One region of the Paenibacillus sp. Soil724D2 genome, then DNA from elsewhere that is predicted to be linked to it. Evidence: riboswitches for the same ligand, from Rfam matches in the RefSeq annotation. Region 1 holds a riboswitch; each other region holds the start of a gene.

Region 1 (4,292 bases):
TGAAGACGAGTTCACGTGGTGCATTAAAGGTGCGAGTAAGAACCAATTCGCCTCCGTCTACGGTGGCATTGTAGTTGTTCCCTGCTTTTTCTTGAGTCATGTCTAATCCTCCAAATCAAATTGTTTTTTCTTTTCCTTCTCTAACATTTGCTGCAAATAATCGTCCAAGCGATCAAATCTCTCTTCCCACATGCGGCGGAAAGAGTCTAGCCATCCATCTAGCTCCTTGAGCGACTGAAACTGCAGCTTATAGATTCTTTTATTCGCAGACGGTTGTACCTCGACAAGTTCTGCATCACTAAGCACACGGAGATGCTTGGATACTTGCGGCTGCTGGAGCTCAAGCCGATCCGCTATTTCCCCGACGGTAAGGGGACCGTCACGCAAGAGCTCGACAATGTGCAAGCGGTTTGGCTCGGCAAGAGCACTGAAAGTCTTATTCATAGACATAATATACTCCAGATGGAATATTCCTGTCAAGGAATATTTGTGAACTACTGTATGTTGAAAAGCAAGAAAGACTGCCACACCGGCAGTCTCCTACTTTCACGTTTGTTAGTTTAAGCCAAGATTTGTTTTGTATACTACTGAGCATTCTTATTTCTTTATGGTTTGTTTTTTTTAGCGCTCTGTCCGCCTTGGTTTGCGTTGGTCCCCACATGTTTGTTGATCTGTCCTCCGCCTTCAACTCTTTGAATACGAATATTACCGTTGAAAATGGTGATATAGTAAATCAATAGACCGTTTTTACTAGGTTTATAAGATTTCATAAGAATTGTCCATTATGTCTATCAAATTGAAAAAAATATATACGAGACGTATATAAATCATAGAATTGGACGAATCTAGTAGCTATAACTCTATTATTTTTTAAGAGGAGGAGATACTATGTTTCGTAAAATTCTTTATGTTACTTTGACGCTTCCGTTGCTGCTTTGTTTGTGGCAGGTGCAACCCGCCTATTCGTACCCTGAAAGTGAAGATGGGGGGGAATTACCTCCTACGTATAGTATGGCAAGAAATGCAGCTCCTGTGGAAGAAGCCGCTCAAGCTGAGCTTGTTCAGCCAAGGACGCAATACCAAGTGGACCGCGGAGATACGCTGTTCAAAATTGCACGTGATTTTGGCGTATCCGTAGATGACCTTATCAATTCAAACAATATTCCAAATCCGAACCAGCTAACGATAGGTCAAAGTTTAACGATTCCGAAGAGTGAATCCGAGATTGGTTTACCAAATGGTCAAAAGAAAATTATCAAAAAAGTGTTGAACACAACCCTTACAGCTTATACGGCTGGCGTTGAATCAACAGGTAAAAAGGCATCCCATCCCATGTATGGCATCACATTTAGTGGTCTTAAAGCCAAAGAAGGACGCACGATCGCCGTGGATCCTGCAGTAATCCCTTTAGGTTCTACGGTGTTCATTGACGGCATCGGGATTCGTAAAGCGGAGGATATAGGTTCGGCTATTCGCGGTTCGAGAATTGATGTATTTATGAATGATTTGAGTGACGCTCAAGAATTCGGTGTAAAGAAGAATGTGAAAGTCTATTTGCTAGATAGAGAGAATATTTAAGTCAGAAATTTATCAGGGCAAAGGTCAACCGGGACATCCGGTTGGCCTTTTTTGTGTGATATCACACACTTTGTGCATGTATTTCCTCTTTTTTGTAGAAAAGTGTTGAAATTTGAAAAAACGTGGATTAATATGGAAAACAGTTGGTTCTAATTAACTAGTACGAATGAGTAAAAATACCTAATAACCAAGCAATAATGAACAAAGGCAAATCCATCGAAAGGTGGAGACGCAAAGCCACGGGTCTAAGCCATGAGTCATATCTCATGGGATGATAGCCGGGTTGCTCTATTGAGCTTGGTTTTTTTGTGTTATCTAACATGGAGATTGAGAAGGAGCGAGGGCATGTGGGGTTTATAAGAATGAAATTATGGGTGCTTATCTTGATGGTTGTCATTGGCGCAGGATCGTTAGGCTTGCTGCCAAAAAGCGCCTTCGCGGAGTTATTCACCTCAACGGACAAGCTTACCGAGTACACGCTACCTGAGTCTGAAGCGAAGATCACAGGCAATCAGATGGTGTACTTAGGCAAAGATAATCCTGGTTGGTGGCAGGTGTTCAGCCGCAATTTAGAGACCGGAGAGTTGAAGCAACTTACTGACACCAAGAAGTATAAGCAATACTTATCTGCAGGAGGAGGCTATGCCGTCTATTTGGAGGACCAAAAGCATGTTATGCTTGTCAATCTTCTAACCGGTGAAGTAACCAAGACTGAAATCTCTCCGTATTCCTATGATCAATTTGCCACTGATGGGAAATATGTTGTTTTCTACAAACCGATTGAAGGGATACTCAGGGTTTATAACTTAGAAACAAAAGTAACCTCAGAAATCGGAAAAGGCAGAAGGGCTCTAATTGAAAATGGTATTGTCGTCTATATTAGCGATAAGGGGAGCTTAGAACGCTATAACGCAATGGATGGATTGTCCAGGACATTGTACAAGCCAACAGAAGGTTATATCAGGAATGATAAGAAATTTGCATTTGACGGCAAAAACGTTATCTGGATGCATGCATTTACTTCCAAGCCAGATTATGAGACAAGGATGCTGAATGTCGAGGATATCGACACCGTACCAAAGGTTCTAAGCACCTTCAAGGAATTAGGAGATATTTTCTCGCAAGTATCCATTGGTACTAGTATAGCGGCATGGCCGGAGTTCAAAAATGGAGCTAACCATATTGTCGCTGCCGATCTTTCTTCAAGACAAACTGGCATTGTTGGAGACAATGAAGTCCTCATTGGCATCTATAACGACCAGCTTGTATTGAGAATGAAGGACGAAACCATCCAACTTCGCCGGCTCGAAAAGACAGGTGAAGGTCAGGTAGAAGACACGCTCGTTTCGGCTGTTCCTTATTTCTATAGTGTTCCTACTGGTATCAGGGGAAGTATTGGGAAATTGGGTAATATTAAAAAACTGTCTACACAGGACGATAGCGTAACCGTATACTCACCGAAAGACCCGGAATCTGATTTTTATGAAGCTGTCACAATTGACTTCAAGGATGATAAAGATTTAGCGCTTACCAAAGCACTTAAGCCTGGCCAAAAAATGGTCAGCTACCCGTGGGCTGTGTCCTATGAGTCGAGGGATGACGTCTTGAAGCTCTCGATGACCTATATGAAGGAAAGAGTTCCTGCAGGAGGTCTGAACAAACTGGGGATATATCGACTAGATTCCGGCTTGTGGACTTACATGGGCGCTCTGCTAGAGGAGAATAACACACGGTTATTTACGGACATTTCTCAGTCAGGTGTTTATGCTGTGCTTTACTTCGATGTTCCGAATGAGTTTGTTCGTGATTATTGGATACAGAAGCGAATTGAACTATTAAATGCAGATAAACCGATTCGTGTTTTCTTGGACGGAGAAGAAGTGGTCTTCCATCAGTCCCCTGTACTGAAGGATGGATCAACGACGGTTGAATTTAGACCTATTTTCGAAAAACTGGGTTTAGACATTGAATGGAACGACTCCAAACAAAGTGTAACAGGAACGAGTCAGGGTAAGTCGCTCTCCCTCATATTAGGACAGGATGAAGCGAACGTGAATGGCAGTACTACCTCAATGCCTACCGCTCCTTTTCTAAATCAGGGTTACACCTTCGTACCGCTGCGCTTTGTTGGCGAAGCAACGGGGCGCAAGGTGCTGTGGGATGCTAATCTGAAATCCGTTTATATCTACGATCCTGCAACTGAAGGAAAGCTGTACGGTGACAACGGCGCACTTCTATATGAAGGTCAAGTCAAGAATGGCCAAATGAACGGCAAAGGAAAGCTATACCGCGATAATGGCTCAGTTTGGTACGATGCCGTGTTCCATGATAATGAAGTCGTTGGACCAGGCGTCATCTATTTTTCAGGTAACCAATACGGTCGCGACCGAACAGGTGAAATTGCGATTGCGCAGAAGTTCGAGGACGGTCGTCAGACAGGCTATGTTATCAATATTGACGATAGTAGTTTCGTAGCTTACGAAGGTGAAACTAAATTAGGGGTTTTTCAAGGGAAAGGTAAGTTTTACATCGTAGATAAGCTTGTCTACGATGGCGAGTTTAAAGACAATTTGTATGACGGTTATGGCAAGTATTTTATAAATGGAATTCTTCGATACGAAGGCAATTGGGTTAAGAACATCCCTAATGGATACGGTAAGACTTATGAAAAATCTGAAGACAAGGTTTATCTCTATGAAGAGGGACAATATGCT
Region 2 (4,292 bases), on a different contig from region 1:
ACTGTCTCTATTGATGATAATATTCCAAGCTACGGTTTTGGCGTTGTAATCTGCGGTTCCAGGATACTTGTAAACAGCCCCCTGTTCAACAGGCCGAGATGCTGAATCACTTTCTCCGCTGCCGGACGTAACGCTATTCGTTATGATCATATTTTTCAAAACTGGACTACTTGCCTTGGTCTGATAATTAATTTTATATGCCGATGAAATATTATGATTAAATTGCAGTTTAAATCCTTTCTTGCCAGCAGCTGCTTCCGTTGTAATGGTGTACTCCCCACTCGGCAATTCACTTCCCAGTGTCTCATTGCCACTTGGATTGAACGTTACTGGATAGATATGAAGGGATCCTGCAACTATTTCTTGTGTATCATTGAATAAATCTTTTAGGAATGCTGCTGATTGGGCAATAGTCCTTTCATTATAATTATATTTGATTCCCCAATTAATAATCTGCGTAATGGGACTATAGCTTTCCGCAATTTTATCCAAAGAGCTGCCACGCGTTACATGGACTGTCGCAGAGGTCTGAGCTGGGTTTTTATTACTTCCCCCGAAGGTTGCCGTATTCACAAAGGTTGCTTTGTCAAAATCGGTTATTGGCGTCGTATATTGAATGCGGTAAGCCGTGTGAATAGGAGATTCCGCGAATCGAATAGAAAGATCTGCTCCTGTTCTAGTTACTGTATACTTGCTGGCATCCACTAATGCTCCTTGTACGACAGTTCCATCTAAGTGAACCCCTAGATCATAGACTGCTACAGTAACTGGAACAGATAAACCCGGTGGGATAGGATCCGTCACCACTGCGTTCTGAACAGAATCCAGCGTCTTATTCACATCCACGGTCCAATGAATATCTTTCGAATTAAATCCAGAAGATACACCTCTTTTTTCAATTGTGGAAGTGACAGAAGGTTTAAGATGAAGAGTGAAAATCTGATCACCAGATTGAATCGGAATGGTAATCGTTACCGTCGTGCTTTCAGTAAGTTTACTTGTATCTAAATGTGTTCTGAACGTGAGCGTGCCATGTACATTGTCATGGCTTTCGATGTAGTTGTTAAAAGTGATCACCGCTTGATGACTAGCTTGATCAACATGGAAAGTTCCTATCTGGTCCTGCCCCATGACCAAAACACCAGGAATATCGTTGAATAGTAAAAATTGCTGCGGCAGTGTGAATGTATACGTATCACCACCTTTGTACCCATGACCGTTAGGCAGAGACCACGTATAGTCAAGCTGTATTGTGGAGTTTGGCTCGTAAACATTGCCGGTCACGACTTGACCTGCGCTGTCATATACAGCCATCGTCACGCTGTCAAGAATATTGTTTGAAATCGTGTTCGCACTGGCCTTAGTAATAAAGCCAATCCCGTAAATACTCTGCATAAAAATTAATAAAGTAATCAGCAACGCACTCGTCTTTTTCTTCAACATCATTTCATACCTCCATTCATGGATCAATTTTTTATAGAGATTATTTATGTGTGCTACCTCTTATGACTTTGAAACAAAATGTATCATTATCAATGATATATGATACAAGATGTATTGTAAATATTGGGATTTATTGTTTTTCAACATGGAAAGCACAAAAAAACCTGTTCTCAGTTATGAGATCAGGTTTCATCATTTCACTTAATATATTCTGGATATCTGATAATTAGAATCATTTTTTATGACATCTATCGTTTCACCGGCTTGTATATGAACAGCGTCATACGTCGTATCAATCGTCACCCATTCCTTACTTTCCTTCAGGAAGACTTGATTCCACGCATGATAAGTATCTGGCGCATGACTTTCATATCCCATAACCAGACGGGTTGGAATCCCCTCACTTCTTGCCATAGCCGCAAAAGTAGCTGCAAAGTCATAACAAATTCCCTTGGACTCTGCATAGACCGTATCCAGATTAGGTATATAACTATCTGCTACAGTTTGGGCCTTCTCGTAATCATACTGAAAATGCGTGGTGATATATCCATAAATGGCTCTTATTTTGTCGATATCTTTTTCTTTATCTCCAACTAATTGCTTAGCCTCAACGACCGCCTTCGATTCATCGTTCCAATCGATCAACGGAATGGACTGCAGAAATACGGCATTCTCGTCTTCCATTTCTAAATCGATTTGTTCTTGCGCTACAACTTTATATTTATTAGCCCCAATGGACTCACCTATCAGCACTTTATACTGGCCGTTTCCAAGCTGCAAAGGGTACTGATCCCCTTCTACGAAGGTGTAATCATATTTAACATTTTCTCTCATGATTCGCACGAGAACTTTGGAGTTCTTATCGTTTGAATAATGAACCGAGATAATCCCTTTATTCAGAGCATCTTTATCAATCACGGAAGGATTGGAAGCTGCAAATATCCCTTGCGGAGCAAGAGCAAACAGAAAAGTTGCCATGATCGTTCTTATAATTGGCTTTTTAAACACAAAAAAATCCCCTTTCGGTAACTGGCTGCCAACTTAGTTCGGCTAAGGAAGGCCCTTTAGTTTTGCGTCTCTAGTTTTCGCTAGATTTGCCTTTATCGGAGGAACGCACCGACTCCCTATAATCACTATAGTGCAATCTTAACATAGGCTTGTCTCTCTGAATAGACAAAATATTACATTTTATTCCTTCGACTGCACCATGATTCCCTTGATCGCAATACGATGAGTCGGATTTTCCATTGGATGGCAAGTTATTAGCGTAATCTCCCGATCTTTGCCGTTGCCCTTCAGCACCCAAACATCCTCTGGGAGGACATACTGTTTGTCCACTACTTTGTAGATATACGTTTTGCTCCCTGTATTCACTTCTATGAAATCCCCTTCGGTTACTTCATCTAATCTATTAAAATTTTTTCCGTAGGTCAGGTTTCGATGACCCGCAATGGCATAATTACCAACAGCGCCTGCTTTGCCTGTATTGGCTATGCTGGCGACGGAAATCTTCAAATTATTCACGGTTGCATCTGTTAGAATAGGGAGCTTCAGATCAATTTTATCGATAGTGAGGACACCCTCTATATTCTTCTGCGGCAATGTTACAGGCTTCGGTGTCGTTTTCACGGCCAAGGGGCTTGGTTGGCTGCTCAGCTGGCTGCTTGTCGGCAGAGATTCCACTGCTGCGGGACTGGAAGAAGGTACGACCAAGCCCGGATCTGCCTCCTCCTCGAGGACAGTGCCTGTTTGATCCATATCCTGCAGATTTTCCTGCCATTGTTTCAAAATTTTGTTCTGCTGATAGCTCTCATAACGATCGTTTAACGTTGGATAGAGAAAAATGATAATCCCAAGAACGATAAATAACAGAGATAGCTCTTTTCTAATCATCAGTGGTGCCACCTTTCTCTTGGTTCTCAATGACACTCCAGGGAAGCTTAGCATCAGCCAACCCAGACATATTAATAAGTTAAGCATGCTTCTAATTCTGAGCGCAACCTTTATTGAGCATTAATTTACTAGTTTCGAAATAGCATCACTCGCTATGCTCCTAAGGGAATAACGGCACATAAAAAGCCATAACAGCAAATGAGCTGTTATGGCTTCTATTCCTCCATTAGCTAACCGTCTTAGGACGCTCCATTCGCGTAATTCCTGGCCAGCGGAATGTAGCCCACTCAGGCTGCCTCTTCTCGACTCGTGCCACAACGACGGTCATATCATCTTGAATTTCGCCATGATGGTGGCGGAAAATTCTTTCTAATAAGCAGTCCGCAAAATCCTGCGGCATCGTCGTATCAATTTCCTGTATCATCCGCTTCATCCACATCTCTTTATTTACCGCATGTCCCGGTGCATCGTAGATCCCATCTGTCATCATGACAAGGATATCACCCGATTGGAGCGGAATCGAGACCAAATCAACATCTATCTCACTCAGGATGCCGACTGGCAGGTTATTCGCCGATATTGAAATCACTTCCGTTCCGCGCTTAATGAAGCTAGGGGTAGAGCCAATCTTCATGAACGTTGTGTTTGCACTGTACATGTCGATCAAGGCCATATCTACGGTCGCGTACATCTCATCCGAAGAGCGCAGCATCAACACCGAGTTCAGCGACTTGATCGCCAGCTTCTCGTCCATCCCTGACTGCAGCAGCTGCTGGAGGATGCTCAGAGCCGTCTGGCTCTCCGCACGCGCGCGCTCGCCGTTGCCCATGCCGTCGCTTAGCGCCACGGCATACTTGCCATTGCCCAGCTCCACCGTGGAGAAGCTGTCGCCCGAGAAGAGGTCGCCGCCTTTGGCTGCGCCGGCGACCCCGGTCTCAACCTCGTATTCCTTGGCG
Region 3 (4,292 bases), on a different contig from region 1:
CCTATGATCGAGGAGACCACATCGAACTAACGGTTTCTATAACTTTTATAGGATGCCATCGATGACCTCATGATTCTCATAAATTGGCTGATACGGCTTCTTCGAAAAACGGTTGGCATAAGCCGAAGCTACATAACAATCCGGTTTAATAACAGGAACCATGCCGACGGATTCCACTCTCCTTACCATCTCTTGGACGAATTTAGCCGTCCGGTTCTTATTCTCATCGTCACCTGCATCAATATGAATAAACATATCAAAGGAAGCACCCTGATACAGATGTGGAAGAATGATGTTTTCCATATCCTGTCGCTTAGACTCATCAAAATACATCGCAATCTCTTCACTCAGAGCAGTTTCCATCGAAAGTTTTTCTCTAATCGAATGTAGGGCCCGATGAACGATGACTTGACGATAACACGCCCACGCTCCTTTTCCTAACCGCTGGATAACTACACCAGTAATGAATTTCGTATGACCTTGGTGTACCTGACAATCCGTACCAATAATAAATTTGTAGGTTGCTACGGGGTCGTGACGCATGAAATGGAGAATACGCTCGTGTACGGTATCTAGGTTTAGTCCTCTTTCCGTTGTGTTCCGAAATTCCAGTGGATGGGTCGTCGTCAAAGGTTTCAAAGATAAGGTTCTTCCTTTCTTCTTAGAATGAGGAAGAAGCGGATGCTGAAGCTGCATCCGCCCCTATCTATAGTATATGGCAAAGTTCCTCTGATCGAACCATCACTTATCGTAAAACATGGCCGCCGTACAAAAATCGATTTTCCCATTGCTTTCCAGCGATCGTATCCATACGAACACCGCCGGATTCGATCGAATACGTATGCAGCATATTCCCATTTCCTAAATATAGTCCAACATGCGTGATCGGTTCTGTAAGAACGTTCACATTATCATAATCTGATGCTTTACTCCCTTTGTAGCTGCTGAAGAACATCAGATCCCCACGTTTCAAACTTGTCCAGTCCTTACTAACAGGACCTAACGATTTAACATAGTTGCCTTGTGCTTGTGAATCGCTAGGAACGGATAATCGTAGAGCATCCCAGAACATCGTTTGAATGAAATCCGAGCAATCGAAGGTCGTGGTATCGTTGCGTTCCGAACCAAATTCATAAGGAGTGCCTAAGTAAACTTTGCCAGCTGCAATAACGGCTTCAATTTCTTCGGCGAGAGGCAGATTGGGTTTGATGACGGAGAAATCAGTGCTTATGTATTTACTATTTGTGCTTATATAACCGCTAATTCCATTGGCATCTTGGATTTGGTACCAACTATCGTTGACTTTTTCTTTAACGAGGACGTCTTCCCCTTTACTAAGCATCCGAATAACCTTAGAGCCGGGATCGGAAGCTGGAAGTGTGCGAAAGTTTACGCCATAAATGATTTCCGCATTGCTAATTATTTTTATGTATTTGCTATTCGTCGAAACATAACCGCTTACACCCTGCGCATCCTTGATTTTATACCAATTCGTCGTTACATAGTCGGTGACAGTGACAATTTCGTTTGTTTTCAATAACCGTATAACATTACTTGCAGTACTAGCTTGATCTCTGAAACTTACGCCCGAAACAATTTGGGCCTTCGTCGTTATCCCCTCATCTGCCTGAATAGCTGCCGGGACTACAAAAGTAAGCGCTAAAACTAGCATACCAAGGACGATCGTCCATTTTCTCATCGTCATACCTCCATAGGTTTATATCACTCTAGCTGTATTTGAGTTACGTAAAACCGTACTGACGAAATGGATAATTTGAACCTGACACTTCCTCTTCATCGTAAAAAGGATGACCCTTTTGCCTCAACTGGGTCATCCTCTTCTTGTAGAAGGGTCCCATCGCATTCGACAGCTGGCTAGCACTCTGCTTTAGGCACGAGAGCCCCTGTAGCTTTGCGTCCCAAGCTTTCGCTCGGTTTGCCATTCCGTTGTGATGTTAATTTTTTCATTCGCATCCTTATTATAGTTTGAGGGGGCCTTCACGAATATAGGCGAAAGGTTGCGTTTGTTGTCGAAATCATAGTGGCTGCGTACCTATTGACGCTATGGTTTATTTTTCCGGTTTACGGACTTCCGGTTTTCGTGTAAGAGGCCAAAACACTTGCAAATTAGGGTCATTTTTCAACTTCACATTGCAGAGCTTCATTTCCCCTTCCTCAAGCTCAGTCACATGCCAAGTATCCGTCTCCATTCCCCCAACGTTGTGTAGAAAAGCAGAATACTGCTGCTCAGCCGCTTCTAAATCCGGCCAAAATTTAACGCCATAATAGGCTAAACCGTAGTGATTGACTTGTGTACATGTGAAAATCTGTTGCGATGTTTTGTGCTGCAGTACATAGGGCATCTTTCATTCCTCCGATAAAAAGGCACGTTCACCATCATGGTGAATGTGCCTTCATTTTTATGATGACGACTTATAAATAAGCATTCTCATGCTTCGCTTTTAACATATTCCAACGGCGTTCAACTTCCGTCTCGAACGATTTCAGGGAACCTTCATATTCAGGCTTCGTCATATGCTTCGTTTTCCCCATCGTCTTGAGCCAATCCGACAGTGGAATCTTCTTGCTCTTATCCTCCGGGTTATACGTGATGGACGTAACTCCGTGCTCTACTTCATAGAGCGGGAAGAAGCAGGAATCTACCGCAGCTCCGACGATATTGGAGCCTTCCTGGTCATCCGACAACCAGTTGAGTGGACAGGCAATGAGAATTTTCCCATATACCAATCCTTCATTTTGGGCGTACCATTGTGCTTTCGCGGCTTTCTTTACAAGATCCTGCGGATACGCTTCCGACCCCGTAAATACATACGGAATATGGGTAGCAGCCATAATTTGCGCTGTATCCTTGTGATGGAACACTTTACCACCCTGATGCTTCCCAACGTTCGAAGTCGATGTGCGATGACCCATTGGCGTCGAATAAGACAACTGCGCACCTGTATTCATGTATCCCTCGTTATCGTACTCGAGGATAATCATTTTATGATTGCGCAAAGCCGCTCCGATCGCCGGTCCCATGCCAATATCCATCCCGCCGTCACCAGTAATCATCACGAAGGTGAAATCGTCCTTCAAACCCAAATGGTCGAGCTCGCCACGTCGCTTGCGCTCCCAGAACATCTCCACAACCCCTGAGAGGGTCGCTGCGCCGTTCTGGAACAGATTATGAATATACGTCGCTTTGTGAGCCGAATACGGATAACCTGTCGTTACAACCATGGCACAGCCTGTATGGAAGATCGAGACAATATCGCCTTCAATCCCCTTGAAAAACAGCTCCAAGCCAGAGAAAATGCCGCAGCCTGGACATGCGCCATGCCCCGGCGCAATACGCTTTGGTTTCTTCGTCAATGCACGTAAAGGCGGGATACGTACATTCAGCTTGCCCGTGTTCTCATCCGGTGTTACCGTGATGAGTCCCGTCTTCAAATCCTCATACTTCATCGGCGTCAACACCCGCTTCGGCGCTTTTGAAAGATCACCTGGCGTGTGGCCATAGTAATCGAAGGGAACCTCAACCTTGCCGCTTTGTACAGCGTCAATGGCAAATTGGAACAAATTATGCCCGTCTTCGGCATAAAAGTCCTTGCCACCTAAGCCGTAGATTCGGCTTATGACAAGCGTATCTCTGTTCCCGTGTGTGAACAGCGCCGCTTTAATTTCGTTGACCATATTGCCGCCATGGCCGCCATAGGAATCCGCGCGATCGCCAACGGTGATCGCCTTCACATGCTGCAAAGCTTCAGCGATCTGCTTTGCTGGGAATGGACGGATGATATTCGGCGCGATCGATCCGGCCTTTATGCCCTTCTCGCGGAGCTGGTCGACGACGTCTTTGATGATTTCGGAAGCCGAATTCATCAAGAACACGGCGACTTCCGCGTCCTCCATCCGATATAGCTCAAGAATCGGATAATCACGGCCTGTCAACTCAGCATATTCCTGCCGAATACGGTCATAAACACCTTCAGCGTTATACATGGCCATGGACTGCTGGTAGCAGTTATTAATATAATCCGGCTCATTCATATAAGGACCTACGGTAATCGGATTATTACGATCTAGCGTATCTGGGAAGCCCTGTGGCTTCTCACCGACGAAAGCATGCACATCCTCACGATGCGCGAACGTTTGTACTCTACGTTTTTGGTGGGACGTGAAATAACCGTCCGAAGCAACCAATACTGGCAATCGAACTTCTGGATCTTCAGCCAGCTTTAAAGCTATGATATTCATGTCATAGACTGCTTGAGGGTCGCGACACATCA

Evidence for each region. Region 1 has a riboswitch for cyclic di-GMP ahead of ASG85_RS15975 (stalk domain-containing protein). Riboswitches for the same ligand answer to the same signal wherever they lie in the genome.
Region 2: it holds a riboswitch for cyclic di-GMP, as region 1 does, so the genes downstream of both, ASG85_RS20995 (transglutaminase-like domain-containing protein) here and ASG85_RS15975 (stalk domain-containing protein) in region 1, are expected to answer to the same signal.
Region 3: it holds a riboswitch for cyclic di-GMP, as region 1 does, so the genes downstream of both, ASG85_RS00475 (C40 family peptidase) here and ASG85_RS15975 (stalk domain-containing protein) in region 1, are expected to answer to the same signal.

The regions. Positions count from the first base shown of each region.
Region 1 is NZ_LMRY01000015.1:3,352-7,643, forward strand. Features, by position in the region: gene ASG85_RS15960 (SRPBCC family protein) at 1-100, opposite strand, end outside; gene ASG85_RS15965 (ArsR/SmtB family transcription factor) at 103-444, opposite strand; gene ASG85_RS15970 (3D domain-containing protein) at 889-1,578, shown strand; cyclic di-GMP riboswitch class I at 1,775-1,869, shown strand; gene ASG85_RS15975 (stalk domain-containing protein) at 1,941-4,292, shown strand, end outside.
Region 2 is NZ_LMRY01000024.1:41,135-45,426, reverse strand. Features, by position in the region: gene ASG85_RS21000 (collagen binding domain-containing protein) at 1-1,446, opposite strand, end outside; gene ASG85_RS20995 (transglutaminase-like domain-containing protein) at 1,645-2,451, opposite strand; cyclic di-GMP riboswitch class I at 2,465-2,552, opposite strand; gene ASG85_RS20990 (class D sortase) at 2,632-3,336, opposite strand; gene spoIIE (stage II sporulation protein E) at 3,563-4,292, opposite strand, start outside.
Region 3 is NZ_LMRY01000001.1:98,646-102,937, forward strand. Features, by position in the region: gene ASG85_RS00470 (ribonuclease H-like YkuK family protein) at 46-639, opposite strand; gene ASG85_RS00475 (C40 family peptidase) at 746-1,699, opposite strand; cyclic di-GMP riboswitch class I at 1,864-1,951, opposite strand; gene ASG85_RS00480 (hypothetical protein) at 2,070-2,363, opposite strand; gene ASG85_RS00485 (thiamine pyrophosphate-dependent enzyme) at 2,434-4,292, opposite strand, start outside.